2 regions of the Williamsia sp. MIQD14 genome follow, and region 1 is predicted to be linked to the other one. Evidence: riboswitches for the same ligand, from Rfam matches in the RefSeq annotation. Region 1 holds a riboswitch; the other holds the start of a gene.
The links. A riboswitch is a leader RNA that binds a small molecule or an ion and turns the genes downstream of it on or off. The one in region 1 is predicted to bind S-adenosylmethionine.

Region 1 (15,561 bases):
TCGGAGTACCGGCCTGCGACCTTCGGGCACGTGGGTCAGATCTACGACGGGTGGGAGACACGACGACGCCGCCCCGGCGGGTTCGCGCCGGACGACGCCTCCGCGGTCGATCGGGCCGTCGTGCGGCTCGGCGTACCCGGCGTCATCCACGGCGTCGTCGTGGACACCTCCTGGTTCGTGGGCAACTACCCGCCGACCGTGTCGGTGGAGGCCGCCGTCGTCACCGGCTTCCCGCCGGCCCACGAGGTCGTCGATGCGGAGTGGCAGACCATCGTCGAGCGCCAACCGGTCGCCGGGGACTCGGCCAACCCGTTCGAGGTCACCTCCCGCGACCGGTTCACCCACGTGCGGCTGTCGATCTATCCCGACGGCGGTGTCGCCCGCCTGCGTGTCCACGGACGCGGCGTCCCCGATCCGCAGTTCCTCGACCACGGGCCCTTCGATCTCGCCGCACTCGAGAACGGCGCGCGGATCAGCGCCTGCTCGAACATGTTCTACGGCTCGCCGAACAACCTGCTCATGCCCGGCCGCGCGCGGTCGATGGGCGAGGGCTGGGAGACCTCGCGACGTCGCGACGACGGCAACGACTGGGTCGAGATCGACCTCGCCGCACAGGGTGTCGTCTCGCTCGTCGAACTCGACACCAGCTGGTTCCTGGGCAACGCGCCCGGGGAGGCGAGTGTGCACGGACGTGACGGCGTCGACGGCGAGTGGTTCGAGATCCTCCCCCGCACGCCGCTGCAGCCCGACACCCGACACCGCTTCACCGTCGACGTCGATCGACCGATGACGCAGGCGCGCATGGACATCCACCCCGACGGCGGCATGGCGCGGTTGCGACTGTCGGGCACCGTCACCGACACCGGACGCGCCGACCTGCACCGCCGCTGGGAGCGCGGCGAGAACTGACCGGCTGGTTTCGCACGGATCGGCGTCGTTCGCATGGATGCTGACCCGTCGCACGTCCGATGACTGTTCGCATGCTGTCGGCAGCATGCGAACGGTGCGCGGGCGTGCGAACGGTCAGGTCAGGCGCGGGTGGTGAGTTCGCGCAGGGCCGCCGCGAGACGATCGACGTCGTCGGACCCGGTGCCGACGCCGATGCTGACCCGCACCGCGCCCTCGGGGTGGCCGAGATGGCGCAGCAACGGGTGGGCGCAGAAGCGACCGTCGCGTACCCCGATGCCGTGGGCGTCGTTGAGGTATTCGGCCACCGCGCGCGGTGAGTGACCGGCGACGGTGAAGGCGGCGATGCCGACGCGGTCGCGGCGCTCGGACCAGATCGACAGACGCTCCACACCGTCGATCGCGTCGAGTGCCTCCTCGAGCCGCGTGCGCAGCGCATGCTCGTGCAGTCCGATCCGCTCGAACCCGAGGTCGGTGATCGCGGTGCACGCCGCGGCGATCGCGATGGCGCCCAGCACGTTCGGGGTACCTGCCTCGTGCCGCGCGGGTCCGCTACGCCACGCCACCTCGTTCTCGCCCTCCGACTCATCGGTCGAGGGGACGTCGGCGGTCGCTCCACCGCCGGCGAGGTAGGGCTCCGCGGCGTCGAGCCAGTCGCCACGACCGACGAGCACGCCGCATCCGAACGGCGCGTACAGCTTGTGCCCGGAGAACACGAGGTAGTCGATGCCGTGGCCCGCGACGGTGATCGCGCGATGCGGGGCGAGTTGGGCGGCGTCGACGAGGATCCGGGCGCCGGCGTCGTGGGCGATGTCGGCCAACCGGGACAGCGGCAGCACCTCGCCGGTCACGTTCGACGCCCCCGTGATCGCCAGCAGCGCGGCCGGTGCGCGGTGCAGTTCGTCGGTCAGGGCCGCGAGCGTCTCGGCGAGAGTGGGCCGACACGTGACGACGCGGCACCTTCGGTCCAGCTCCGGCTTCGCCGTCGTGTCCGCCCCGGAACGCCGCCACGGCAACAGGTTCGCGTGGTGCTCGATGTCGAGGACGACCGTGTCGCCCGGCACGGCGCGCGACAGAAGGTTGATCGCATCGGTGGTGTTGCGGGTGAACACGACGTGGTCGTCGGTGCGCGCCCGCACGAAATCGCCGACGACGGTTCGGGCGTTCTCGTAGCGGGCGGTGGTGAGTTGCGACAGATGGCCCGCGCCGCGGTGGACGCTGGCGTACTGCGGCAGTGCGGCCGCGATCTCGGTGGCGACAGCGGCCAACGCGGGCGCACTGGCCGCGTAGTCGCCGTTGACGTAGCGCACACGCCCCGCCGCGCACTCGACGGTCTCGTCGGCCCCGACGACGTCGGCGATGGGGAAGACCGTCGCGAGTGCGGCGGCGGGGGTGATGTCGATGACAGACATGGTGGTCCTCGTTCTCGTCAGAGGACTCCGTCTCGCCGGAGTCCGCGCTTGCACACGTCCACCTCGGACGCGCACCTGGTCGTCACCCGGAGCACCCCACCGCGGTTGGAGGGTTGCCGGTCAGCAAGCCGGGGCTGTGCGCTGACACTCATGACCTGGCGAGAAGGGTGACCGTTCCGGCCACGCGGTGTCAATCCGACTGTGGCGCGCGACACATCGCGCCGACCCACCGACACCGGCGTCGTGGGCGGAATTGCGGTCACGGTGATCGCAACGCCCGCGGGTAGCGTTGAGGTCGTGTCCTTCCACCTGTCCCGCCCGCACGGTTCGGTGCACGCGGGCACCCCGGTGGCGCGGTTCGCCGACGCCGCCGATGCCGTGGCCGCGATCACCCGGGGCCGTCGCGACGGTGCCCCGATCGCCGTGGTCGGGGCCCTCGCCTTCGACGAGGCGGCTCCCGACGCGTTGACGGCCGTCGACACCCTCACCCACCGCGCCCCCGATTCCGGGGCCGCCCTGACGCACGCCGTCGAGATCTCCCTCACCGCGACGGTTCCGACTCCCGATGTCCACGTCGCGCGCGTGGCCGCCGTCATCGACGCGATCGTCTCGGGCGCCGCGGACAAGGTCGTGCTCGCCCGCTGCGTCGAGATGCTCGCCGCCGAGCCCGTCGACATCGACGCGGTCGTGGCGGCATTGGCCGCGGGCAACCACGAACACAACGCCTTCCGGGTCGATCTCTCGGCCGCGGGCGGCGATTTCGAGGGGCGCACGCTGGTGGGGGCGAGCCCGGAGTCATTGGTGCACAAGACCGGTGACCGTGTCACGTGCCGTCCGTATGCGGGGTCGGCGCCGCGGTCGAGTGATCCGGAGATCGACGCCGCCCGCGCGGCCGCACTGCTCGACTCGGCGAAGGACCGCCACGAACACCGGATCGTCGTCGACTACCTGACGTCGGTGCTGCGACCGCTGTGCACGACGCTGTCGGTGCCCGACGAACCGATCCTGTTGAGCACGGGCGAGATGTGGCATCTCGCGACGCCCATCTCCGGTGTGCTGCGCGAGCCGGAGATGACGTCGTTGGATCTCGCGCTCCGGCTGCACCCGACCCCGGCCATCTGCGGGACCCCGACTGCCGCGGCACGCGATCTCATCACCGCCACCGAGGAGCCCCGCGACTTCTACGCCGGCGCCGTCGGCTGGTGCGACACCGCCGGCGACGGCGAGTGGATGGTCAGCATCCGCTGCGCCGAGATCGCCGCCGACCGACGGACCATCCGCGCGTGGTCGGGGGGAGGCGTTGTCGCGCAATCCGATCCCGACGCCGAACTCGCCGAGACCACCGCCAAGTTCGCCACCGTCCTGCGGGCCCTGCGCTGTCCCGACCTTCTGGCCTGAACGGACGGCGCGCGCGACGTCGATGTCAGAGCAGACGCGTGAGCATCGCGTCACGAATCGCCGGCCGTCCGGCGCACACCGCACAGAACAGTGCCTCCCGAACGAGACGCGACGCCGTCGACCGAGCCAGGGCCGAACGACTGCCCGTTGCTGCCGCGACCGCCGTGGCCAGGCGCATCGCGAGTTCGTTCGCCTCCGCGCGATGTCGATACAGCGCTTCCGCGTCATTCAGTGAGGTGTCGAGACGATCGCGCACACCGATGAGCGCACGGTGGCCCGCCGTAGCCCGCTCGGCGAACTCCGGATTCGTCGCGGCCAACGCATCGAACTCTCGTAGTGCAGACGCACAGATCCCCAGGGCCAGAGACGCATTCATCCGGATCCTGAGATTGGCGCTGCGCGGTCGCTCGCCCGCGGGAACGCTGGTGACCTCCGCAGCATCGTCGACGTGCACGTCGTCCCAAGCGAGTGTCACGGTGTTGCTCGCCTGCGCAGCAACGAGATCGAGATCGGTGGCGACGATCCCGTCGACCTCGTCGGGACGCTCGATCAGGAACATGCGAGCCTCGTCGGCCTGCTCATCATGAGCCCAGACGCCGATCAGGCCCATGATCGTCCATCCGGTCACGAACGCCGACGACCCGGACAGGACCCATCCGGCCTCGCTGCGACGCGCAGCGAGGGTCGCGCCATGTGATCCCAGACCGGCATAGCTGACACCGGCGATCACCTCACCCGACGCGAGCGCGGAGGCCAGGTCATCACGCCCGGCCCGTCGCACCGCGACCGCGACGCCGTGGTGCTGCGCCCACACGAAACCCGTGGCGAGACAACCGGAGATGATGGTCTCCGCCACCTCGGCCAGGTGCCACCACTCGTCCCCGAGTGCCGCACCGAACAGGCCCGAGGAGGCCAGCGCCGCCAGGTGCGAGGACGGGATCGAGCCCGAGGCATCGACCTCGTCCGCCATCGGGGCGAGTCGCGCCTCCGTGACGGCTCGCGCAGCGCTCACGATGCTCGACATGCCCGCGATGATAGCCAGGTCAGCCGGGTTTGGCCTCGGCGAGGCGGCGGGCGTGGCGGCGGTTGCGCAGCCAGCCGATCCCGACGAACAGCAGGGCGGCGACACCCACGACGAGCGCGCCGTAGAGCAGCAGACGGGCGCCCACGGTCGCACCGACGAAGTACCCGATCACCCCGACGGAGATGACCCAGATCAGTCCGCCGATGATGTTGGCCACGAGGTAGATCTTGACCGGCATGCGGGACATGCCCGCGACGAACGGGGTCAGCGTGCGGACGTACCCGATCCAGCGGGCGCCGATCACCGTCGGGATGCCGCGACGTTGCACGGCCTGCGCGACCCGGTCCCAGCGTCCCGGACCGATCTGCCGACCCAGCCGCGACACCCTAATCCGCGGACCGAAGTGGCGCCCGAGCGTGAAACCCGTTGCGTCACCGCAGATCGCCGCGACACACGCCCCGGCGATGAGCCAGGCGATGTTGGTCTCTCCCACCGCGGCCGCGACACCCCCGGCGAGCAACGCGGTCTCGCCGGGCAGGATGAGGCCGAGCAGTGCCGCGGTCTCGGTGTAGACCAGCGACCACACCAGGAGGTACACCACCCACGGCGGAGTGGTCTCGATGACGCCGATGACCCAGTCGACAACCGATTGCATCGCCGGGTCCCGATTCCTTCTACAGAGCCCGGTCGAGGTCGGCGAGCAGGTCCTCGACACCCTCGAGGCCCACCGACAGGCGAACGACGCCGTCGGACAGCCCGATCGCGGCCCTGCCCTCGGGTCCCATCGCGCGGTGGGTGGTGGTGGCCGGGTGGGTGATGAGCGACTTGGAGTCGCCCAGATTGTTCGAGATGTCGATGATCTGCAACCCGTCGAGCACCTCGAAGGCCCGCGCCTTGCCGCCGATCCCGGACGGGTCGCTGAGCTCGAAGGTGACGACGGTGCCACCTCCGGTCATCTGCTCTCGAGCGAGCTCGTACTGCGGATGTGATGGCAGGAACGGGTATTTGACCCACTTGACGCGCGGATCGTCCTCAAGGAACTGTGCGATCCGCAACGCGGAGGCCACTGATGCGTCGACACGCAGCCGCAGCGTCTCCATGCCCTTGAGCAACGTCCAGGCGTTGAACGGGCTCATCGCCGGTCCGGTGTGTCGCATCAGCGTCTGCACGGGCCCGTCGATGTACTCCTTGGTGCCCAGCACCGCACCGCCCATCACCCGGCCCTGGCCGTCGATGTGTTTGGTGCCCGAGTACACGATGACGTCGGCGCCGAGATCGTGACCGCGCTGCAGCAGCGGCGTGGCGAAGACGTTGTCCAACACCACCTGTGCGCCCGCGGCGTGCGCCATCTGCGACACCCGCGCGACGTCGACGAGCGACTGCATCGGGTTCGACGGTGTCTCGAAGAACACCGCCGTCGTCGGCACCGACAGCGCCTGTTCCCACTGGTCGAGGTCCTCACCGTCGACGAAGACGGTCTCGACACCCCAGCGGGGCAGGATCTCGTTGCACACCACGAAGCACGAGCCGAACAGGCTGCGTCCGGCCACGAGTCGGTCGCCCGCCTTGAGCAGCGCGCCGAGGGAGACGAACACCGCCGCCATGCCGCTGGCGGTCGCGAAGCACGCCTCCGACCCCTCGAGCAGGCGCAGTCGTTCCTGGAACATGGCGACCGTCGGGTTGCCGTAGCGGGAGTAGACGAACCGCTCGTCCTCACCGGTGAAGGCACGTTCGGCGGCGGCCGCCGAGGAGTAGACGTAGCCGGAGTTGAGGAACATCGCCTCCGAGGTCTCGGAGAACTGCGACCGCATCAACCCACCGCGCACACCGATGGTCTCCGGCGAGACACCCTCGGGGAGAGGTGAACCCCCGCCGATCACCGTCGAGCGCCTGTCACGACCGACGACCCGTCACGACTGGCGCCACGGCAGGCCCTGGGCCTTCCAGCCCACGACGCCGCGTTGGCCGTCGGGGCCCAGACCGCCCTCGAAGCCCTCGGAGATGTTGTACGCCTGCGCGATCCCGTCGGCGGTCGCGGCCTCGGCGGCACCCACCGAGCGCTGGCCCGACCGGCACAGGAACAGGACCTGCTGATCGTCGGAGACGCCGGCATCACGCAACTGCTCGACGAAGTGCGGGTTGCGCTGCCCGTCGGGGAAACCGACCCACTCGATCAGCACGACCTGCTTGCCGATCTCGGACAGCTCGGGGATGCCCACGTAGGACCACTCGGCACGGGTCCGGACGTCGACGAGCACCGCGTCGGCATCGGAACGGAGGATGTCCCAGGCCTGCTGGGGGGTCACGTCACCTGCATAGCTCACCGGAGAAGCGTTGCACACCTCGCACCCGCTGCGCATCCGGGCATCGACCCCGGTTCGGCGCCGGTCGGGTCACGGACCCTTCGCGCCGCAGACCTTCCAGTCCTCGCTCGCCTTCACCAGGGTGATCGGCAGCACCGCGTCCTTCGGGTTCTTGGTGTAGCGCCAGTGCATGTTGGCCGTCGCCGAGGAACCGGTGACCGCGGTCTCGGTGATGTCGGTGATGGTGATGTTGCCGTGTTCGGTACGCGATGCCTGGCCGGCCTGCTCGAACGCCGCGTCCGTGGGGAACGACGGTTGCAGCAGGTCGGCGGGGCAGCTCAGCGAGCGGAACTGCTCGTAGTTCACCGCGTTCTTGGCCGTGTAGTAGTCGTTGATCGCGCGCGTGACCTTGGCGCTCTCGGTGAGGCGCTCCGAACCCGGCTTGATCACGTGGAACAGCGCGATGGTGCCCACCGCGAGGAGCACGATCACGACCGCCACCAGGAACGGCCACGCCGCCTTCCACCCGGGGTCGTCGGACGCGCCGGGGTCGAGGGACGGCGAGGGGGTGTCGGTCGAGGCCATGGCAGCGATCCTATCGACGCCGCGAGATGGGCGGATTTGCCCGGATCGGACGCACCTGCCACTGTGGAGGTGAGGCTATCCTTAGGAGATCAAATGTCCCACCGCCGCGTGCTCGTCCCGTTCGTCGCCATGGTCACCGCCGTCGGCCTGGCCGTCGGGCTCGGCGCCTGCTCGGCACCCGACGACTCCGCCGCCTCGAGCAGCTCGGTCGCCGCCGAGCCGAACGCGCTGCCGGTCACCATCGACCACCGCTACGGCGACACCACCATCGACGCCACCGCCGCCCGCATCGCGACACTGGGCCCCGGCGACGGCGACACCCTCCTCGCCCTGGGGATCACGCCGACCACGATGGTGCCGTTCTCCGACCCCACCGAGAAGACCGTGATCGCCCCCTGGAACGAGAAGATGCTCGAGGGCAAGGAGCCGGTCGTCCTCGGGCAGGGCTCCCAGGACCTCTCCTCGGCCATCCCGAAGGCGCTGGCCACCGATCCCGACCTGATCCTCGCGGTCAACAACGCGGTGACCCGCTCCCAGTACGACAACCTCGCGAAGGTCGCCCCGACCGTGGTGCGGCCCGGGCAGTACGAGGACTGGACGGTGCCGTGGACGGCGTCGACCACCGAGATCGGTCGCGCGGTGGGCAAGCCGGCGGAGACCGCGAAGCTCATCGGCGACACCCAGAAGGGGTTCGCCGACGCCAAGGCCGCGAACCCCCAGCTCGCCGGCCGCACCGGCGCCGTGGTGATCGGCTCGGCCGGCGGGGGCGTGAGCATCTACAGCCCCGGCGACGGTCGCGGCCAGATGCTCACGAACCTGGGCCTCGAGTTCCCGGCGTCGCTGCAGCCGAGCATCACCAACGGATTCTACGGCTCGATCTCGGATGAGAACCTCGGCCTCCTCGGCGGTCTCGACAAGCTGGTCGTCGTCGACTGGCAGGGGTCCACCGACGCGTTGCGCGCGAACCCGGCGTTCATGAACCTCGACGTCGTCAAGCGCGGTGACGTGGTGTTCCTCGACCAGGTGACCGGGAGCGCGATGTCGGTGCCGACCGTGCTCACCATCCCGTGGGTGCTGCAGAAGCTGGTGCCGCAGCTCGCGAGCTGAGCCGCAGAACACCCCAGGTGATGGGCACCGCGGGCGATTAGCGCCGGATGCGGGCCGACGCCTACCGTGGTGGGAGATTTTCGCGCCGCAGCACGGCCCCGGCAGAATGCGGCCCCCGAGGAACGAACAGAAGGTAAGCCCGAATCATGAGCGCAGACACACGTCCGTTGCGAGTCGCCATCGTCGGCGCCGGACCCGCCGGCATCTATGCGGCCGACGCGCTGATGAAATCCGACACCGCCGGTGAGCGCGGCGTGAGCATCGATCTGTTCGAGCGCATGCCGGCACCGTTCGGGCTCATCCGGTACGGCGTCGCCCCCGACCACCCGCGCATCAAGGGCATCATCACCGCCCTGCACAAGGTGCTCGACAAGCCGCAGGTGCGCCTGCTCGGCAACGTCGACTACGGCACCGACATCACTCTCGAGGACCTGCGGACGTTCTACGACGCCGTCATCTTCTCCACCGGCGCCACCGACGACCGCGGCATGCAGATTCCCGGCATCGACCTCGACGGCAGCTACGGTGCCGCCCAGTTCGTCGCCTGGTACGACGGTCATCCCGACTTCTCGCGCACCTGGCCGCTGGAGGCCGAGAAGGTCGCCGTCATCGGGGTCGGCAACGTCGCCCTCGACGTCGCGCGGGTGCTGGCGAAGACCGGCGACGAGCTGCTGCCGACGGAGATCCCGCCGAACGTCTACGAGGGACTGAAGGCCAACAAGGCGATCGAGGTCCACGTCTTCGGCCGCCGCGGTCCCGCGCAGGCGAAGTTCACGCCCCTGGAGCTCAAAGAGCTCGACCACTCGCCGAACATCGAGGTCATCGTCGACCCCGAGGACATCGACTACGACGAGGGCTCCGCCGTCGCGCGTCGCGGGTCGAAGATCACCGACCAGGTCGCCACCATCATCGAGAACTACGCGATCCGCGAGCCCGGCGACCGGCCGCACAAGCTGTTCCTGCACTTCTTCGAGTCGCCGCTCGAGATCCTCGGCTCCGACGGCAAAGTCGTCGGTCTGCGCACCGAGCGCACCCAGCTCGACGGGACCGGCAACGTCAAGCCGACCGGCAAGACGACCGACTGGGAGATCGGGGCGGTCTACCGCGCCGTCGGGTACCTCTCGGACAACCTGCCGCAGATCCCGTTCGACGATCAGGCCGGCGTCATCCCCAACGAGTCGGGCCGCATCTTCGACGAGGGCGAGCACCTCACCGGGCTCTACACCACCGGCTGGGTCAAGCGCGGTCCGATCGGTCTCATCGGCCACACCAAGGGCGACGCCAACGAGACCGTCGAATGCATCCTCGACGACATGAAGGCCGGGTCGCTCAACGACCCGTCGAGCCCCGCCGAGGCGTCGGTGGTGGAGCTGTTGGAGAGCCGCTCGGTGCCGTTCACCACGTGGGACGGCTGGTACCGACTCGACGAGCACGAGCGCAAGCTCGGTGAGGCCGAGGGGCGCGAGCGGATCAAGGTCGTCGAGCGCGAGGACATGCTCGCCGCCGCCGAACCCGACAAGGTCTGACCGCCACCCCGACCCCGCCAGTTGGGCCGTCGTTCCCGTCAGTTGGGCCGTCGTTTCCGCCAGTTGGGCCGTCGTCGGCGTCAGTTGGGCTTTTATTCGCTGTCGCTCGTCACGCGGCCTCGCTAGCGTGACCGCCCATGCGTTCCACACTCCGCCAGGGTCTGCGCGCCGCGATGGCGGCCGGTGATCGACCAGCCGTCGCCGCACTGCGTTCGGCGATCGCCGCCATCGACAACGCACAGGCTCCACCTGTCGACGACGCCGACGCGTCGGGACCTGCGCGACCGGGCGGTGTCGGTGTGGGCTCCACCGAGATCGATCGTCTCGAGCTCGACGAGAACGCCATCCGCTCGGTGCTCCGGGCAGAACGGGACGAGAGTCTCAGCGCCGCAGCCCAGTTCGACGCCCTGGGCCGATCCGAGGACGCCGCCTCGATGCGGGCCCGCGCCGACGTCGTCGCGCGCTACCTCGACTGAGAACGGCGGCGACCCCCGAGGGGATCACCGCCGTCATGCCTGTCGCGGTCGAGACCGCGCAGCGACTCGGGAGGGACTCAGTTCGTCCAGTAACCGAAGTTGTCGAACACGTTCTCGCGGATGTCGGAGATCGTGTAGCCGGCGATCGACGACGGGAAGCACCCGCGCTGCTTGGTGGTGATGTTCAGGGTCTCACCGGGCTTGAGGGCCGGGGAGAAGCGACGCTGGCCGTTGATCTCCTGCAGCGTGGTGTTGCGCATGGTCACGCCACCGACGTTGCGGGCGGTCATGGTGCGGATCAGGGTCGGGACGAACTCGGTGCGGTCGCAGTACACGGCCCCGGTGATGCGCAGCTCCGGCGGCGCGACGGCGTTCGCGGGTCCGGCCGCGATCATGCCCGCAGTACCGATGGCCGCAGCCGCCAGAACCGTGGCCGCTGCGCGTTGTGTCGTCTTCCGTGCGTTCTTCATCGAATCCCACTCTCTCGGCCTGGCCCGCTCGTGGTCGAGAGCAGGCGATGTGGACGGCCGGCTCGTCTCCTCGACCGGTCGCTGCTGACAGTTCACTGCCAGGCTGCTGTGTTCATCGCCACATCATCCGTTTCGGTTACCAAATGTTGCGCTTTGGTTATCGAACCTGAGCGAACTGGGTCGACAACGGTGGCCAGCCAGCCGTCCACGGGTTCGCAGCCAGCCCTCGACAAATTTTTGTCCAAACCAGGCAGGAGGCCAAACGCCGACAGCCACCCGGGGTTCTCAGGTCCTGCGAGGAGCACACCGAAGCAGTCGGTGACGGTGCGGCGAGCGACACCACCACTGCCGCTCGCCCCACCGGGTACACAAACTCTCCAAGCGCCCACGCGGACGAGCGGTTCGGAGTAAGCAGCCCGCCGACTCTCCTCGCTGTGTTCACTCAAATCGGCGCAGTAGTCACCTTCACCGAGTTCATCAAGAAGATGGATCTATGCGCAGTGCTCGAACCGCCACATTGCCAGTTACCGTGCTCTATGCGAGGTTCGCAGGAACCTCTGCGCGCGTTCGGCCACTTCAGTTGTCGTTCCTTCATCCTTGGCGACTTTGTCCAAAAGCACATCACCGCGCCGCTGAGCAACTGCTGCAAAGGACTGCTGGACAATCTTCACCAAAGAATCTAGAAGCTGAGGCGAAGGAAGAGAAGTGGTCCCAGCAATCTCAGCTGCGGTTGGGCGGTGCTTTCGTGTGATGGCAATAGTCGCGAGCATAGTCAAATGTAGAAGAAAATCTTCGGCTTGTTCTCTATACCGCATCCTGAGGTGCTCTTCGCATACACGCAAAATTCTTATCGCCGCAGAGTACATCTCGATCGGATGAGTTTTGGAGAAAACGTACTCGTAGATTTCATCCTCAAAGATCCTCGAGAGTTCACCTCGGCCAGTATGAGGCAGTTGAGCGCACACACTTAGAACCGCTTGGCCCATCTGGTCAATCGTCACCAACTTCGATGATTGAACACCTTGATTTAAGTAAAAATTTTTACGACGTTCGTAGTACAGTTCGTGCGTACGTAGGTGTTCCTCGATTTGACGTTGCACCTTGTCAGTCGCGCGTACGGCGCTTATCCCTAAGTTGGTCTGACTGTTGGTAGCGCGAATGATCCGATCTCGAATCGCCTCGTCTTGAGCCTCAATTATCTTTACCAAAATTCCGCGTGTGTCTAAATCGCCAAGAGTTGAGCCGTCTCGAGATCTTTTATAAATCTCATGGGAGGTCTGCAGCCCATTAACTATTTGAGGCGACCCCAACTCCAGCGTTTTTCCAGACTGCTGAACCTTATCTGCAACGATCGTCACGCCATTATTCAGCCACCAGAAGTCAACATCTTGCTCATCGCTTTCCAGCGTCGATCTGATGCTCGCATTGACTCCGGTCTCGCCTTCGTAATCACGAACATTAGCTTCGAAGAGCGAGGAGTCGAGTTTGCCACTCTCGTCGGTAATAAACTTCTGGTAATTCATCAGACTTACGACCCCTATATACCCTCCCGTTCTATCCGTAGCGAGCGGAAACTCCGTCAAACTGAGAGAACGGTTGGTTACTGGCAACTCCCTCGCCATGTCCGCGACCCGAGACGCATCGAGAAAATCTATCTCAACGTTTGCCGAATTGAAACACGCGGTGAACGAATCCACGAGATTGCCTGACCTCGCGTAGGTATTTTCGTGCACATGATCGGCCTTCAGGGACGCAAATCCAAAGTACGCGGATAGCGTCGGCATTTCGAGCGAACGGTAAGACTCGAGAAATCGCCTGGTTATCTCAATGACTTTTGGGTTGAAGACCCTCGAGAGAGCTACCTCGTCGCGATCGAAATCAAGCAGCTTTGGAATATTTATTACCAATTTATCGATCGACGTCTCGCTAAACCCCGAGGAGTTTTTGACCTGGATGAAGATGAGGTCAAGATGCGCGCGTCGACCAAGCAACTGCATAGAAGCGTCATCGCGGACATGATATCCGTCTGCGAAAATATAGGCCGCATCAATTCCTCCGTCGTGCATACCGTCTACTACACTAGACAAAATGTCGTCGTGCGCCGGCTTGTACTCGCGAAGATAGTGTTTCGCCACGAAGTACGCTTCCTGAGCGGAATTAGAGAGAAACGAATTGTCGCCTCTCGAGCGCAGTAGCATGTCAGCAAGTAGAACTACATCGTTTGACGGCATCGGATCCTATTAGCGAATATAGATGGGCAGTAGGGAACTACTTCAAAGTACAGGTTGCGGTCTAGTCCGTCCTGAACATTAAGCGCGACACGCACCAACCAAGGGTTCATTATCGGCGCCCTGCTACCCGCCCACCCTCAAGAGTCCTTCCTGCGCACCCCGCTGAACTTTGGCCGACAGACTCGACAGTCAGCACGCGCGCGCTGGCTGTCGGTATCAAACCCATTCAAAACGACGAACACCACTCACCGGCGTCCGTCGTTCTACTTAGGCTATCCTTGCCATACTGCATTCGAGGTGACGAGGGAGGGATCGGCGGCGGTGGTGTCCCCACGCGCAAGGCGCGGTCGCGACCTGACCTTGCTGCTGGCCTTCCTCGGACTGCTCGCCGTCCTGGCCATCGCGTCGATCGCGATCGGCTCGCGCGCCCTGTCCCCCGGCACCGTCGTCGACGCGCTGTTCTCCCCCTCGTCGGCACCGGCCGACGTCGTCGGCATCGTGCGCGACCTCCGCATCCCGCGCACGGTCCTGGGGATCCTGGTGGGTCTGGCGATCGGCGCGGCCGGCGCGCTCGCCCAGGCCCACACCCGCAACCCCCTCGCCGATCCCGGACTGTTGGGTGTGAACGCCGGCGCGGCGTGCGCGGTCGTCGCCGGCGTCTATCTCCTGGGGATCACCGCGCCCATCGAGTACATGGGGTTCGGACTGCTCGGGGCCATGATCGCCGCGGGGCTGGTCTTCGGGACCTCGGCGCTCACACGAGGGGCCTCACCGCTGACACTGGTTCTCGCGGGCACCGGACTGTCGGCGATGCTGCTGGCCATCACCTCCGCGATCGTCCTCACCGACACCGCCTCCCTCGACGCGTGGCGGTTCTGGAACGTCGGATCGGTGGTGGGCCGCGGCACCGACGTCATCTGGGCGGCGACACCGTTCATCGCCGCCGGTCTCGTGCTCGCGCTCGGCAGCGGGTTCTTCCTCAACGTGCTGAGCCTCGGCGACGACATGTCGCGGTCGCTGGGCTCGCGCATCGTGACCGTCCGCGTCGCCGGCATCGCAGCCATCACGCTGCTCGCCGGTGCCGCGACCGCGGCCTGCGGGCCCATCGTCTTCCTCGGCCTCGTGGTGCCGCACCTCGCGCGCGCCGTGGTGGGCCCCGACTATCGGTGGATCGTGCCGTATTCGGCTGTGCTGGGCGCGATCCTGCTCGTCGCCTCCGACGTGATCGGACGCGTCATCGCCCGACCGGCCGAGATCCAGGTGGGCATCGTCCTCGCCGTCGTGGGCGCGCCGATGCTGATCAAGCTGGTGCGTTCACGACGTCTGGTGGCCGTATGACCGAGACCCGCGACCACCCCGCATCGGCCGCGGCACCCGGCACCGCTTCGGCAGCGCTGACCGTCCGCCGACGGGGGGTCGTGCGCGTCGGCTCCTTCTCGTTCCTGGTGGCGCCCCGCACCGTGATCGTCGGAGTCGTGGTCACCGCACTGGCGCTGGTGCTGTTCGCCGCGGGCATCGGTGTGGGCGACTACCCGTTGTCGGCGATCGACGTCGGGCGCATCCTGCTCGGTGGCGGCACGCGCGTCGAGAACGTGATCGTCTTCGACGTCGGTCTGCCCCGGGCGCTGGTGGCGGTGCTCGTCGGCATCGGCCTCGGGTTGTCCGGCGCGCTCACCCAGACCATCGCGCGCAATCCGCTGGCCACCCCCGACGTCCTCGGCATCACCGCCGGCGCGAGCGCCGCGGCGGTGTTCGGCATCGCGTTCGGTTCGGGCTGGGGCTCGTGGTTCGCCGACGTCGGCACCCCGATATCCGCGCTCGTCGGCGCGGGGATCGGCGCGCTGCTCATGTACCTGCTGGCCTGGCGCGGCGGCATCGACGCATTCCGGCTCGTCCTGGTCGGCGTCGCCCTCACGTGGGTGTTCCAGGCGCTCGTCGCCTTCGGACTCACCCGCGCGCGCATCAACGACGTCGGTCGCGCCCAACGCTGGCTCATCGGGTCGGTCTCCGACGCCACCTGGGCGTCGGTGACCACCCTGAGCGTCACACTCGTCGCCGCGGTGATCGCGGTGACGGCGGTCCGGCGCGGAAGTGGGGTGCTCGGACTCGGCGAGGACCTCGCC
Region 2 (15,561 bases), on a different contig from region 1:
TCGGTGTCGTTGGCGCGTCGTATGCCGTCGTCGTCGTCATCGAAGACGCTGACGGTGAGGACCGGACCGAACACCTCGTCGCGATACACCTCTGCCTTCTCGTCGACGTCGGCGAGCAGGGTCGGCGGGTAGAAGGCGCCCGGGCCGGACGGCAGGACCCCGCCCGTCACCACCCGAACCCCCGATGCGGCTGCGCGCGACACCATCCCGGCCACCTTGTCGCGGTGGGCACGGGAGATGAGCGGGCCCATGTCGGTGGCGGGATCGGTGGGGTCGCCCATGCGGACCCGCGACATCAGTTCGCCGACACCGTCGACGAAGTCGTCGTAGAGGGGCCGGGCGACGATGGCGCGGGTCGCCGCGGTGCAGTCCTGTCCCGAGTTGATGAGAGCCCCGGCGACCGCTCCGTGGACGGCGGCGGTGAGATCGGCGTCGTCGAACACCACGAACGGCGCCTTGCCCCCGAGCTCGAGCTGGACACGCGTGCCGCGCGTCGCGGCCGCGGCCATCACCCGTCGCCCGACACCGGTCGAACCGGTGAAGGTGACCACGTCGACACCGCGGTGTCCGGCGAGGGCGGCGCCCACCTCCGCACCGGTTCCGGTGAGGACGTTGAAGACACCGTCGGGAACGCCGGCCTCGGTGGCCAGCCGCGCGAGGGTCAGGGTGGTGAGTGGCGTGAGCTCGGCCGGTTTCAGCACGACGGTGCACCCGGCGGCCAACGCGGGCATCACTTTCCACACCGCCATCCCGAGGGGGTAGTTCCACGGCGTGATGGACGCGACGACACCGACGGCCTCCCGTCGGATCGACGAGGTGTGGTCGCCGGAGTACTCGGCGGTGGCCTTTCCCTCGAGGGCCCGGGCGAGGCCGGCGAAGAAATCGGTGTTGTCGACCGCGCCCGGCAGGTCGAACTCGGTGGCGAGGCGGATCGGTTTGCCGGTCTGACTGACCTCCTGCGCTGCGAGCTCATCGGACTCGCGTTCGAGGATGGCGGCAAGTCTGCGCAGCACGGCGCTGCGACGTGCCGGGGTGGCACCTGACCACTCGTGCAGGGCGGCCCGCGCCACCGCGACCGCGTCGTCGACATCGTCGACGATGGCCAGCGCCATCTGCGCGACCGGCAGATCGGTCGCCGGGTCGACGACCGTGTGCACAGGGCCCGTCGCGACGAGGTCTCTCCCGGACACCCATCCGGCGGGCAGAGTTGGCGGCATGGGCTCGATGGTAGGTGAATTGCGACGGATTCCGCCATCAAACCGCTACCCAAACCACCGGATCAATGGTTTTTGTTGCGTCATTCGACGGAATCCGTCACCATGACGCAGTGGCCAAAGACCTCGATCACGTCTCGAAGCAGATCATCGAAGCGTTGCAGACCGACGGCCGCCGTTCCTATGCCTCGGTGGGCAAGTCGATCGGACTGTCGGAAGCAGCGGTACGCAATCGAGTCCAGAAGCTCAGTGACAGTGGGGTTCTGCAGATCGTCGCGGTGACCGATCCGTTGCAGGTGGGGTTCGCCCGGCAGGCCATGATCGGCATCCGCTGCACGGGTGACTCGGTGGCGCTGGCGAAGAACCTCGCCGAGATCCCCGAGATCGACTACGTCGTCCTCACCGCGGGCAGCTTCGACATCATGATCGAGGTGGTCTGCGAGGACGACGACGGTCTGCTGGAACTGCTCAACCGCACGGTCCGCACGCAACCGGGCGTCACCGCGACCGAGACGCTCGTCTACCTGAAACTCGTCAAACAGCAATATAACTGGGGAACCCGATGACCACCACAGCGATGCCCGTCAGCTCCTCCTCCGACGCCGCGGGTTCCGATCTCGGTGCCCGCAGCGCCCGACACCTCTGGGGCCACTTCGCCCGCCACGGCGAACACATCACTCCCCCGGTGATCACCCGCGGCGAGGGCCATCGCATCTTCGACAACCGGGGACGCAGCTACATCGACGGGCTGTCGGGCCTCTTCGTCGTGCAGGTCGGTCACGGTCGCGAGGAGCTGGCCCGGGCGGCCGCGAACCAGGCGCAGACGCTGGGGTTCTTCCCGCTGTGGTCCTATGCGACACCGCCGGCGATCGAACTCGCCGAGCGACTCGCCCACCACGCTCCCGGCGACCTCAACCGCGTCTTCTTCACCACCGGCGGTGGCGAGGCCGTCGAGAGTGCGTGGAAGCTGGCCAAGAAGTTCTTCAAGCTCCAGGGAAAGCCGTTCAAACACAAGGTGATCTCGCGGGCGGTGGCCTATCACGGCACCCCGCAGGGCGCGCTCGCCATCACCGGCATCCCGGCGATGAAGCAGGACTTCGAACCGTTGACCCCGGGCGCGTTCCGCGTGCCTAACACCAACTTCTACCGGGCCACCGAACACGCCGACGACCCGAAGGCGTTCGGACGCTGGGCCGCCGATCGCATCGCCGAGGCGATCGAGTTCGAGGGACCCGACACCGTGGCCGCGGTGTTCCTCGAGCCCGTGCAGAACGCGGGCGGCTGCTTCCCGCCGCCACCGGGCTACTTCGAGCGGGTGCGTGAGATCTGCGACGAATACGACGTGCTGCTGGTGTCGGACGAGGTGATCTGCGCCTTCGGGCGCATCGGTTCGATGTTCGCCTGCGACGACTTCGGCTACGTGCCCGACATCATCACCTGCGCCAAGGGCATGACCTCGGGGTACTCACCCATCGGCGCCATGATCGCCAGCGACCGCCTTTTCGAGCCGTTCGACGACGGCGTCACCTCCTTCGCCCACGGCTACACCTTCGGCGGGCATCCGGTCTCGGCGGCGGTGGCCCTGGCCAACCTCGACATCTTCGAGCGGGAGGGCATCACCGACAACGTCAAGAACAACGCCGGTGCCTTCCGCTCGACCCTGGAGCGGTTGCGAGATCTCCCGATCGTCGGCGACGTCCGCGGCGAGGGGTACTTCTACGGAATCGAACTGGTCAAGGACCAGGCGACCAAGGAGACGTTCACCGCCGACGAGTCCGAACGTGTCCTGCGCGGGTTCCTGTCGCACGCGCTGTTCGAGGCCGGGCTGTACTGCCGGGCCGACGACCGCGGCGATCCCGTGGTGCAGCTGGCGCCGCCGCTCATCTGCGGACAGCGCGAGTTCGACGAGATCGAGTCGATCCTGCGCGGCGTCCTCACCGAGGCCTACAGCAAGATCTGACCGGTTCACCGGGAAGATCTGACCGGTTCACCGGGAGGAGGATCCGAGAGGCGGCCGGGTCCGCACGCACAGCGGGCCGCCCACCCCGATCGGGGGTGGACGGCCACGCGGAGGACGGACCCGCCATTGCGCCTCTCGGCAGAAGGCCGCTCGTGGCGGCAAATGGGGTGGTACCCGGGGCAGTGAATCGGGCCCGTCGGGTGGTGTAACGCCATCCGGGCCGAGGATTGTTCCCGAGCCCGAAAACGGTTCCCGACATCCGTACAGTTTCGGTCTACGCCTATCGTCTGCCCCGTGACCGACCTCCGAATCCCCCGCGACGGTGCCGATCTCGCCGTCGACACCCCGACGGGGACGCGACCGATCGCCGTCTACGCCCACGGCATGTCCTCCAGCCGACAGTTCGACGACGAGAGCGGCATCTTCGACTGGACGCCCGTCGACAGTGACGACCGCGAGCTCGTGCGGTTCGACGCGCGCGGCCACGGCGCCTCGACCGGACGCCCGGTCCCGGCGGATTACATCTGGACCGCTCTCGCCGATGACCTGTTGGCCGTGATCGACGCGGTGTCGCCGAAGGAACCCGTCGACGCCATCGGGGCATCGATGGGCTCAGCAGCCATCCTCTGGGCCGTCCTGCGCGCTCCCCACCGTTTCCGGCGGCTCGTCCTGTCGCTCACTCCCACCGCCTGGGAAACACGCGCGGGCCACTCGAGCGGGTACCTGAGCACCGCGACCCTCCTCGAGAACGAGGGTCTCGAGGCCCTGTTCGCGATGGTGTCCGCCATGCCTCCGCCGCCGATCATCACCGCGGGTGGATGGTCGACCGAACCGCGTCCTCCCGCCGTCGACGTCGGGCTGTTGCCCTCGGTGATGAGAGGCGCGGCGCAGTCCGACCTGCCCGACGTCGACAGCGTCACGGGCATCACCCACCCCACGCTTCTGCTGCCGTGGGACACCGACGCAGGACACCCGGTCAGCACTGCACAGCGGCTCGCCGAACTCCTGCCCGACGCGACCCTCGAGATCGCCACCGAGCCCGACCACGTCCGACAGTGGGGAGCACGCGCCGCGCGGTTTCTCGGGGCCTGACGTCCGTCGGGGTACTTTCGACCTCGATGCCAGCCCTCAGTCGATCGTCCCGATTCCTCGCCGCCTCGGTGTCGACGGTCGCCGTGGTCGTCGCGTGCGGCACTTTCGGCGCCGCGGCACACGCCGACCCGGTGGTCCCGACACCGACCGCGGGGGCGCCGAGCACCCCGAACACCGAGAACTGCCCGTACCGCACATCCCCCGCCGCGGCCGTCGACACCTCGGAGGTACCGCCCTCGGGCCAGACGGCTCCGGCCGCGCTCCCGGTGCCCGACCCTCCGGTCGGCGGCGAGAAGCTCGGCGCATGCGGGGTCGTCACCGCGGGTGACGCCGCATCGATACCCCGCGGGATCACCTCGGCCGGCTGGCTGGTCGCCGACGCGGGAACCGGCGCCGTCCTCGCCGCCAAGGACCCGCACGGTCGATACCGCCCGGCGAGCACGATCAAGACACTGTTGGCTCTGGTCGCCCTCGACGAACTCGATCTCGACACCACCGTGACCGGCACGCGCGCCGACTACAGCATGGAGGGCGACTCCGCCGGCATCGGTCCCGACGGCCGCTACACCGTGCGACAACTGCTGCAGGGCCTGCTGATGGTGTCGGGCAACGACTGCGCCAACGCATTGGCCCGCGAACTCGGCGGCTACGAGGTGGCGGTCGGGAAGATGAACGAGATGGCGCACCGACTCGGAGCCGAGGACACCCGCGCGGCGTCACCGTCGGGACTCGACGCTCCCGGGATGAGCACCTCCCCGTACGACCTCGCGCTGATCTTCCGGGCGGCGTTGAAGAACTCGACGTTCCGCGACCTCATCTCGCACGTGAACGCGCCGTTCCCGGGCTACCCGCCACTCGCCGACGTGCCGAATGACAAACCGCATCCGGGCTACATGATGCAGACCCAGAACCGACTGCTCCTCGACGGCTATCCCGGCATCATCGGCGGGAAGACGGGGTACACCGACGATGCGCGCAAGACCTTCGTCGGCGCGGTGGAGCGTTCGGGTCGCACCCTGATCGTGGTGCAGATGTACGGACTCAACGAGGTCGACGACTCCTACTGGGATCAGGCGAAGGGACTCCTCGACCACGGGTTCGGCATCCCGACCGGCGAGTCGGTCGGACGGCTCGTCGACGAGACGACCTCCGATGCGACGTCGGACCGCTCGACCGGCCGGTCGGCGTCCGGCGAACCCCACAGCGGCGCGGTCGCCTACCCGTCGTCCGACGACGGTGCCGGCCACTCGCCGTGGACCGACCGGCTGCTGTTCGGCGGCATCGGACTCGTCGTCATCCTCGGCCTGGTCTACGCGGCGCTACGGGTCAACCGCCGATCGCGCTGAACCCGACACCTCACCGTCGGTGGCGACGTGCGCGCAACCGTGAGATCCCCAGTGCGGCCACCGCGCCCGTGAGAGCGGTTGCCGCCAGGGAGACCACCGACGGCTCGGGCCGCACGGCGACGACCGGTGCGATCGTCACCGGATCGGGCACCCGGGCGGCCTCGTACTGCGCGTTCATCGGATCGGTCGCCGCCCACGCCGTCGCGAAAAGGATGATGCGCGTGGTGAAGAAGGCGAACACCATGATGCCGATGATGGGCCCGAAGGTCGCACCGGCGGGCCCGCTGGTGACGCTCTTCAGGTAGAAGGTCGCGATGAACTTGAAGACCTCGAAGACGACCGCGGTGAGCAGTCCGGCCTTCACGGCGTTGCGGTACGGCAGCGCGATCCGCGGCAGTCGGGCGATGACCCAGGTGAAGAGCAGCGTCGAGGCGACCAACGACACCACGATCGACAACGCCCGCACGACGATGAACACGCCGGGTACGTGATCGAGCCCCACGAACTCGAGGATCGTGGTCGTCAGCCCACTCCCCGCGATCGCCGACAGGCCGAACGACACCACCAGCGCGACGAACAGTCCCAGCAGGGCACCGAGGTCACCGATCTTGGTCTTGACGAAGGTCGACGCCGGCGGCTCGGCTCCCCACTGCACGGTCAGGGCGTTGCGCAGGTTGGCCATCCACCCGAGACCGGAATAGAGGGCGAGCACCAGCCCGATCACGCCGATCGACGCCCGAGAGCTGATCGCCTGGTCCATGAGGTCCTGCAGTTGGTTGCCCATGTCGCCCTGGACCGAGTCGGCGATCTTGGTCTTCGCGTCGTCGAGGAGCCCGGGGCTGGTGGCGAAGACGAATCCCGCTGCGGCGAAACCGATCATGAGGAGCGGGAACAGCGCGAGGATGCTGAAGTAGGTCGCGCCGGCGGCGAAGAAGTCGCCCTTGGAATCCTGGTAGCGCCCACCGGCCCGCACCAGGTGGTCGAGCCAGGGATACCGCGCCCGCAGCTGTTCGAGGCGCGAGGGCCCCTTCTCGGTCGATGTCTCGTCGGTGTCGGCCATGGTCACTCCGCTCGTCGACTCCGTCTCGTGCTCACGTCATGTGCGCGGCAGGAACCCCACCTTGTCATAGGCGCTCGCGAGCGTCTGCGCGGCGACCTCACGCGCACGGTCGGCACCCCGGGCGAGGATCCCGTCGAGTTCGGCGCGATCGGACATCAGCTCGTCGACCCGTCCGCGCAGCGGTGCCACGAAATCGGCCAGGACGGTGGCGGTGTCGACCTTGAGGTCGCCGTATCCCTTGCCCTCGTATCCCGACACCAGATCGCCGATGGGCGTGCCGGTCAGTGCGGATTGGATGCTCAGCAGGTTGCTGACACCGGGCTTGTTCTCCCAGTCGAGGCGGATCTCGCGCTCGTTGTCGGTGACCGCCGAACGCACCTTCTTCGCCGACCGCTTCGGGTCGTCGAGCAGATTGATCAGGCCGGCATCGGAATCGGCCGATTTGCTCATCTTCGCCGTCGGGTTCTGCAGGTCGTAGATCTTCGCGGTCTCGGCCACGATGTGCGCCTCGGGCACCGTGAACGTCTCGCCGAACCGGGAGTTGAAGCGCTGGGCCAGGTTTCGGGTCAGTTCGAGGTGCTGACGCTGGTCCTCACCGACCGGCACCCTGTCCACTCCAAACGCGAGAATATCGGCGGCCATCAGGATCGGGTAGGTGAACAGGCCCACACCGGCGGAGTCGGTTCCCTGCTTGGCCGCCTTGTCCTTGAACTGCGTCATGCGGTTGGCCTCGCCGAAGCCGGTGATGCACGACAGCACCCACGTCAATTGCGCGATCTCGGGCACGTGGGATTGGACGTAGATCGTCGAGCGGTCCGGATCGACCCCGACGGCGAGCATCTGCGCCACGCTGAGCAGCGTGCGCTCCCGCAGGGCCGCGGGGTCGTGTGGCGCGGTGATCGCGTGCATGTCGGGGATGAAGTAGAACGCCTCGAAATCGTCCTGCAGAGCCACCCACTGCCGCACCGCACCCAGGTAGTTGCCCAGGTGGAAGGAGTCACTGGTGGGCTGGATACCGGAGAGGACGCGTTCGGTGCTGCTCATGAGGGGCATTGTTTCATCCGGCCTCAAGCGAATTCGACGGTGACCGGTGCGTGGTCGGACCAGCGTCGGTCGTAGGCCTCGGCACGCTCGACGCGGGTGTCGCGCGCCCGCCGCGCCAACGCCGGGTTGGTCAGGTGGTAGTCGATCCGCCAGCCCGAGTCGTTGTCGAACGCCTTGCCGCGCCACGACCACCACGAATAGGGACCGGGCTCGTCACCGACGAGCGCGCGGGTCACATCGACCCAGGAGCGCTCGAGCAGTCCCCCGATCCAGGCGCGTTCCTCGGGGAGGAATCCGGGACTGCGCTGATTGGTCTTCCACGCCTTGAGATCGAGCTCGGCGTGCGCGATGTTCCAGTCACCACCGACCACGACCCCGCGCCGCCGCCGCGACAGCGTCTCGAGGTGGGCACCGAACTCGTCGAGGAAGCGGAACTTCTCGTCACGCTTCGGTCCGTCGGAGGCGCCCTTCGGCAGATACAACGACCCCACCGTCAGCGCCGGGAAGTCGCCGTCGGAGGCGACGTCGATCTCGAGGTAGCGGCCGGTGCCGTCGAACTCCTCGCTGCCGAAGCCGATGCGCACGGCGTCGGGCGCGACGGTGCCGAGGACCCCGACGCCCGCATGACCTTTCACCGACGACTCCGTCATCGACAACGTCCAGCCCGCGTCGAGGGCCGGTGCGAGCGCCTCGACCGCCTGCTCGCGGGAGGCGCGGATCTCCTGCAGGAGCACGAACCGGCGTCCCGTGGGCGCACCCAGCCAGGGCAGGATCCCCGGGTTGTCGGGGTTGCGTTCCTTCACCGCGGCGCGGATCCCGTTGACGTTGACGGAGGTGATGGTGAGAGGCACGCGGCGAGTGTAGCCACGGGTGCCGACATCATCCGACGGCGGTGATCTCCTGCGCCGCAAGCGGCTTCGCATCGTCGAGATCACCCTGACGCCCTGCGTGGGTGTCGGGGGTCGTCACGGCGTCGGAGCGCCGCTGCGCCAGCAGCGTCACCCCGAGGACCACGAGGCCGGCCGCGGCGAGCGCCGCGCCGAGCAGCGACGGGGCGCGATAGCCGTACCCGGCGCTGATCACCAGTCCACCGAGCCACGCGCCGCCGGCGTTGGCGATGTTGAGTGCCGAGTGGTTCAACGCGGCGGCCAGGGTCTGGGCGTCGTCGGCGACGTCCATGAGGCGCGTCTGCAGCGCGGGGACCAGCGCCGAACCGGTGACCCCGACCGCGAACACCAACGGGAGCGCGGCCCACACGGTCCCGGCGACCACGGCGAACACGACGAGGCTGGCCAGGATGGCCACGAGGCCCGCGACCATGGTGCCGATCACCGATCTGTCGGCGAGAGCACCGCCGACGACGTTGCCGACCACCATGCCGATGCCGAAGAGCATCAGGGCGAACGGGACGAGGCCACCGGGCAGACCGGACACATCGGTCAGCGTGGTGTGGATGTAGGTGTAGAAGGCGAACATCCCACCGAAACCGACGACGCCGATGAGCAGGGTGAACCACACCTGCGGGCGGGCCAGGGCGCCGAGCTCGGTGGCGGGGTTGCTCGCGGTCATACCCGTCAGCGACGGCAGGTACCGCAGCAGCGAACCGATGGTGGCGAGGCCGATGACGACGACCACGCCGAACGCGGTACGCCATCCGAACGCCTCACCGAGCCAGGTGGCGGCCGGGACCCCGACGACGTTGGCGACGCTCAGTCCCAGCATCACCTGGCCGACCGCCTTGGCGCGGCTCCCCGGCCCCGCGAGGTGTGCCGCCACCAGAGCGGCGACACCGAAGTAGGCCCCGTGCGGCAGGCCCGCGACGAAGCGGGCGGCCATGAGGGTGCCGTACGTCGGCGCGAGCACGGTCGCGGCGTTGCCGACGGTGAACGCCACCATCAGCGTGATCAACAGGGCACGCCGCGACATCCGCGCGGTCGCCGCGGCGATGAGGGGTGCGCCCACGACGACGCCGAGTGCATAGGCGGAGATCACGTGCCCGGCCGTGGGCTCGGAGATCTGCAACGAGTCGGCGATGCTCGGCAGCAACCCCATCGACACGAATTCGGTCGTGCCGATACCGAAGCCACCCAGAGCCAGCGCGAGGATCGCGTTGCGGCGGGCGGTGGTGGACACGGGCATGGAGAAACCTCTCGCGGTGGAACCAGGGAGGCGCACACCGATGGGCGCCGGGAGACGGCGGCGATCGCTCGCCGCGCACAGAAGACCTCAACGTCATGAGGTCGGGAAAAGATTCCGCGCACACGGTACGCGACGGCGATTCTTTCGAATCTTCCTGCGCGGGATCCTTTCGGGACGAAATCGGCGATGTTATATCCTTGACGCCAGGTCATGAGTGTCAGCGTCAAGCCCCGGCTCGCTGATCGGCAACCCTCCAACCGCGGTGGGGTGCTCCGGGTGAAAGACCAGGTTGTGGCGTCCGCCAGTGGCGGCGCTCCACAGCAAGCGCGGGTCCGATGGTCGGACCCCATGGGGCATCGAAGCCCCCCGACCGAAAGAGAGCTGTACCCAATGTCTGACCTCCCGTACGACGGCACCGTCGAGTCCGAGGACCCCGCCCTCCACTGGGCCTTCGAGACCAAGCAGATCCACGCCGGCCAGACCGCGGACGCGGCCACGTCGGCACGTGCGCTGCCGATCTACCAGACCACCTCCTACACCTTCCGCGACACCCAACACGCCGCCGACCTCTTCGGACTCGCGGAGCCGGGCAACATCTACACCCGGATCATGAATCCGACGCAGGATGCCGTCGAGCAGCGCATCGCGGCGTTGGAGGGCGGCGTCGCGGCGCTGCTGGTGGCCTCGGGGCAGGCCGCCGAGACGTACGCGATCCTGAACGTCGTCGAGACCGGCGGACACGTCGTGTCCAGCCCGCGGCTCTACGGCGGCACCTACAACCTCTTCCACTACACGCTGCCGAAGTTCGGCATCGAGGTCACCTTCGTCGACGACCCGGAAGACCTCGATTCGTGGCGCGCCGCGGTCAGGCCCACCACGCGCGCGTTCTACGGCGAGACGATCTCGAACCCCAACAACGAGATCCTGGACCTTCCCGGTATCTCCGGCGTCGCGCACGAGAACGGGGTCCCGCTCATCGTCGACAACACCGTCGCGACCCCCTACCTGATCCAGCCGCTGAAGCACGGCGCCGACATCGTCGTGCACTCGGCGACCAAGTACCTCGGTGGCCACGGAACCGCGGTCGGTGGCGTCATCGTCGATGGCGGGACCTTCGACTGGCGGGGTCAGCGCGACGGGGTCGATCTCTTTCCCGGTTTCACAACACCCGACGCGAGCTACCACGGCGCGGTGTTCGCCGACCTCGGCGCTCCGGCCTACGCGCTCAAGGCCCGCGTGCAGTGGTTGCGTGACACGGGTGCGGCGATCTCGCCGTTCAACGCGTTCCTGATCTCGCAGGGCATCGAGACCCTGAGCCTGCGGATCGAGCGGCACGTCGAGAACGCGCAGAAGGTGGCGCAGTTCCTCGAGGGTCATGCTCAGGTCGAGTCGGTGGCCTACGCCGGTCTGCAGTCGTCACGCTGGTACGACCGCGGTCAGCAGCTCGCCCCGAAGGGTCAGGGCGCCATCGTGGCGTTCGAGATCGCCGGCGGCGTGGACGCGGGCAAGCGCTTCGTCGACGCGCTGACACTGCACAGCCATGTCGCCAACATCGGAGACGTCCGCTCGCTGATCATCCACCCGGCGTCGACCACGCACTCGCAGCTGGCTCCCGAGGAGCAACTCGCAGCCGGTGTGTCCCCGGGACTGGTGCGCCTCGCGGTGGGTATCGAGGGGATCGACGACATCATCGCCGACCTCGAGACAGGATTCCGGGCGGCGAACTGATCGTGACCACCGAACCACGGACGCCCACCATCACCGCTGGGGTCTCTGCACCGCCCGACTGGGAGACCCTCCCCGACGGGGAGATGACCTATGCGTCCGTGGGGTCGGTGGACCTCGACAACGGTGGCCGGATCGACGACGTGACCCTGGCGTTCCAACGCTGGGGCACGTTGTCGCCGGCGCGCGACAACGTCGTGCTGACACTGCATGCACTCACCGGCGACTCCCATGTGGTCGGCGCGCCCGGTCCCGGGCACCCGCTGCCCGGGTGGTGGGACGGTCTCATCGGTCCCGGCTGCGCGGTCGACACCGACGAGTGGTGCGTGATCTCGGCCAACGTCCTGGGTGGTTGCGGCGGGTCGACCGGTCCGTCGTCGCCGGGCCCCGACGGGTCGCCCTGGGGCTCGGATTTCCCGCACATCACCGTGCTCGACCAGGTGCGTGCCGAGGTGGCCCTCATCGACGCGCTCGACATCGGTTCGGTGGCAGCGGTTCTCGGCGGTTCGATGGGTGGGGCGCGGTCGCTCGAGTGGCTCATCGGCTTCCCCGAGCGGGTTCGCAGCGGACTGGTGTTGGCTGTGGGGCCGCGGGCGACGGCGGATCAGATCGGCACGCAGACGACCCAGATCGCGGCCATCACGTCCGACCCGAACTGGCAGGGCGGCGACTACCACGGCACCGGGGCGAGCCCGGTCGCCGGCCTCGGTATCGCCCGTCGGATCGCGCACATGACGTACCGGTCGGAGATAGAACTCGATCAGCGTTTCGCCAATGACGCACAGGGAGAAGAGATCCCGCTCTCCGGTGGCCGCTACGCCGTGCAGAGCTACCTCGAGCACCAGGCCGACAAGCTCTCCGCACGCTTCGACCCCGGCAGCTACGTGGTCCTCAGCGAGGTGCTCAACCACCACGACGTCGGCCGCAACCGCGGTGGCACCGAGGCCGCGCTGCGCAGTTGCGACGTACCGGTGATCGTGGGCGGGATCTCGTCGGATCGGTTGTATCCCTTGCGGACCCAGGCCGAGATCGCCGACCTCATGCCCGGTTGTGTCGGCGGTCTGCAGGTCATCCAGTCCGACAGCGGACACGACGGCTTCCTCACCGAGTTCGACGCGATCGCCGACCTGCTCAAGCGGACGATGGACCTCGCCCGCGGCTGATCGTCGACGCGAGGCGTCGGCGGGTGTCAGGGTGCGGGCGTCACCGTCGGTGTGACGATGCCGGGTGCGGGAGTTGCACGCGGTGTCGGGATCGCGATGAACGGGTACGGCGTGAGCGACCGGGGATCCGACGGGACCACCGGCGACAGCAGCGGCGGTGAGGTCTGGGGACCCGACGGCTGCCCCGACAGGTCCGGCGTCAGTGGCGGGCTGGTCGCGCTGATGGTCGACGTCGGACCCGAGTCCGCCGGCGTGGGCAGCTCCGTGGTCGCCCACGGACGTTCCTGACGTCGCTCCGCCCCGCCGTTCGGGTATCCCAGTGTCGGCGATGTCGTGGTGGTGGGCAGATCGGCGGTCGGCGGTGCAACGGTCGATCGAGTGGGCGTCGGGTCGCTCGGCGTACCGGGTGCGGCAGTGGTGGTGGCGACGACCGGCGCCGCGGTGTCGGGTCGGTCTGGAGTGGGCACGCCGGTCTGCGCCGCGGTCGAGGCGGTGACCTCCACGTCGCGTACCGGCGAGGACGATCCGTCGAGAGCCGCGGTGAAGGCGTAGACGGCGAGCATCGCGACCGCGATGAAGCAGCCCACGATCGCGAGCGGTACCGCCGACCACCAGTCACGGTGTCCGCGACCGCCGATGAAGGCCAGGCGCAACGCCGAGGAACGGTTGGGGCGCGCGAGCAGCGCGGCTCCGACGGCACCGAGCAGGTCCGGCGTCGACGCCACGACGACCGGCGCCGGTGTCGATCGCTCGAGAACCGTTCGCACCACGGGGATGTTCGCGACACCGCCGACCACCACCAGTGGGGTGTCGGTCGGGATCGACTGCGCACGAACGTAGTCCGTGACCGCCTCGGCGAGGGTCTCGACCATCGGCTCGGTCACCGTCGACACCATGTCCGCGGTCATCGGGATCGATCGTCCGCGCACGACGACGGCTGTCGAGTCCTGTTCGGTCAGTTCTTCTTTCGCGGTGCGACACGCCCCGACGAGTGCTCGCCGCGACGCCCGTGTGGTCGACGCGAGGTCGTCGCCGACGAGGTCGGCGAGGGCGGAGTCGATGGCGTGTCCCGACATCACGGTCGACCGAGTGGTGGCGGTGAGTTCTCCCGTCGACGGGTCCAGCCGCGAGATCGTCACGCCGGTGTCGCCGCAGTCGAGCAGGATCGTCTCGTCGTGCGCGGCGATCTCCCCCGATTCGGCCAGCGCATGCGCGACCGATTCGGCGTCGCCGAGCAGGTGGATCTGCCGTCGCGGACCCCACCCGCGGGAGGTGAATCCCCCACGTCCCCCGGACTCCCGCGAGGCGACACCGATCGAGGCGACCGACAGGCCCGCCGATGCGGCACTGCCGAGCATGAGATCGATACCCGCGTTCACCCGGCCGGCGCGGTCGAGGCGATCGGTGTGGTCGACCTCGATGACCCGGGAATCGACCACCAGGCGCTCATGGTCGTCGACCGTGACCAGGGCACAGTGGGTCATCCCCCCGCCCGCCGACACTCCCAAAGTGGTGATCGGCGGCCGCGGATTCGTCGCAGAGGTAGCCGTCATCGCTGACGAGAATAGTCGGTGGGACGGTACGAAAGCGACCGACTATTGATCGATACCGGTCCCCAGGGCATCGATCGAGGCGGCCAACCAGATGATCGCGCCGCCGGCGACCGCCATGGCCACCACGTCGACGAAACGGCCTCTCACCTGCAACAACCCGACTCGCGAACTCGGCAGCACCGCGCGGAGCACAGCCGCCGTCAGCGCTCCGCCACCGAACACGAACGCGCCGCGTCGCCAGCGGTCGAGGATGAGGAAGATCAACGCCACGGCCACGAACGCCAGCACGATCACGAAGGGGATCTGCACCAGGATCGAACGCCGACGGCGCGCGCGGCGGACGTCGTCGACGGTCCGACCGGTACCGCGGCTGCTCATCGTCGGCGACCGCTCACGACGTGCGGTGCCGCAGCAGCGCCTCGGCCCGTTCGACGACGTTGACGAGCAGAAACGCCCGGGTCAGCGGACCCACACCACCGGGGTTCGGCGAGACGTGGCCCGCCACCTCCCACACCTCGGGGGCGACGTCGCCGACGAGACCGGCGTCGGTGCGGCTCACCCCGACATCGAGCACCGCCGCACCGGGTTTGACCATGTCTGCGGTGATCAGGTGCGGTACCCCCGCCGCGGCGACGACGATGTCGGCGCGCGACACCTCGGCGGCGAGATCGGTGGTCCCGGTGTGACACAGCGTGACCGTGGCGTTCTCGCTGCGGCGGGTGAGCAGCAGTCCGATGGGACGACCGATCGTGACGCCACGGCCGACCACCACGACGCGCGCACCGGCGATGGGGATGTCGTAGCGGCGCAGCAGGTGCACCACCCCGCGGGGGGTGCACGGCAGGGCTGCGTCGGTACCCAGCACGAGGCGGCCGAGGTTGATCGGGTGCAGTCCGTCGGCGTCCTTGCCGGGGTCGATGCGTTCGAGCGCGGCGTTGTCGTCGAGCTGCGGCGGCAGCGGCAACTGGACGATGTAGCCCGTGCATGCGGGGTCGGCGTTCAGTTCGTCGATGACGGCGTTGAGCTGTTCGGTGGTGGTGTCGGCGGGCAGGTCGCGGCGCAGCGAGGCGATGCCCACCTTCGCGCAGTCGGCGTGTTTGCCGCGGACGTAAGCCTGCGACCCGGGGTCGTCGCCGACGAGGACCGTGCCGAGGCCCGGGGTGACCCCGGCCTCCCGGAGCGTCGCCACGCGCGCCGCGAGGTCGACGAAGATCTCGTCGCGGGTGGCCTTGCCGTCGAGTGCTGTCGCCGTCACGCCGCCATTC

Region 2: linked by a shared signal. The riboswitch ahead of ACQ7HM_RS08365 (bifunctional o-acetylhomoserine/o-acetylserine sulfhydrylase) and the one ahead of ACQ7HM_RS02880 (aminotransferase class V-fold PLP-dependent enzyme) in region 1 are both predicted to bind S-adenosylmethionine.

What each region holds. Positions count from the first base shown of each region.
Region 1 is NZ_JBPFDG010000001.1:654,038-669,598, forward strand. Features, by position in the region: gene alc (allantoicase) at 1-909, shown strand, start outside; gene ACQ7HM_RS02880 (aminotransferase class V-fold PLP-dependent enzyme) at 1,029-2,318, opposite strand; SAM riboswitch class IV at 2,358-2,474, opposite strand; gene ACQ7HM_RS02885 (isochorismate synthase) at 2,616-3,716, shown strand; gene ACQ7HM_RS02890 (acyl-CoA dehydrogenase family protein) at 3,742-4,740, opposite strand; gene ACQ7HM_RS02895 (DedA family protein) at 4,760-5,395, opposite strand; gene ACQ7HM_RS02900 (O-succinylhomoserine sulfhydrylase) at 5,415-6,620, opposite strand; gene ACQ7HM_RS02905 (rhodanese-like domain-containing protein) at 6,651-7,064, opposite strand; gene ACQ7HM_RS02910 (Rv0361 family membrane protein) at 7,134-7,628, opposite strand; gene ACQ7HM_RS02915 (ABC transporter substrate-binding protein) at 7,722-8,735, shown strand; gene ACQ7HM_RS02920 (FAD-dependent oxidoreductase) at 8,882-10,261, shown strand; gene ACQ7HM_RS02925 (hypothetical protein) at 10,399-10,737, shown strand; gene ACQ7HM_RS02930 (hypothetical protein) at 10,815-11,207, opposite strand; gene ACQ7HM_RS02935 (AIPR family protein) at 11,732-13,438, opposite strand; gene ACQ7HM_RS02940 (FecCD family ABC transporter permease) at 13,763-14,776, shown strand; gene ACQ7HM_RS02945 (FecCD family ABC transporter permease) at 14,773-15,561, shown strand, end outside.
Region 2 is NZ_JBPFDG010000002.1:174,513-190,073, forward strand. Features, by position in the region: gene ACQ7HM_RS08320 (aminobutyraldehyde dehydrogenase) at 1-1,217, opposite strand, end outside; gene ACQ7HM_RS08325 (Lrp/AsnC family transcriptional regulator) at 1,328-1,780, shown strand; gene ACQ7HM_RS08330 (aspartate aminotransferase family protein) at 1,777-3,174, shown strand; gene ACQ7HM_RS08335 (alpha/beta fold hydrolase) at 3,469-4,266, shown strand; gene ACQ7HM_RS08340 (serine hydrolase) at 4,293-5,612, shown strand; gene yhjD (inner membrane protein YhjD) at 5,623-6,672, opposite strand; gene trpS (tryptophan--tRNA ligase) at 6,709-7,716, opposite strand; gene ACQ7HM_RS08355 (exodeoxyribonuclease III) at 7,740-8,567, opposite strand; gene ACQ7HM_RS08360 (MFS transporter) at 8,596-9,855, opposite strand; SAM riboswitch class IV at 10,062-10,188, shown strand; gene ACQ7HM_RS08365 (bifunctional o-acetylhomoserine/o-acetylserine sulfhydrylase) at 10,246-11,583, shown strand; gene metX (homoserine O-acetyltransferase MetX) at 11,580-12,743, shown strand; gene ACQ7HM_RS08375 (hypothetical protein) at 12,770-14,296, opposite strand; gene ACQ7HM_RS08380 (DUF3017 domain-containing protein) at 14,339-14,674, opposite strand; gene ACQ7HM_RS08385 (bifunctional methylenetetrahydrofolate dehydrogenase/methenyltetrahydrofolate cyclohydrolase) at 14,688-15,551, opposite strand.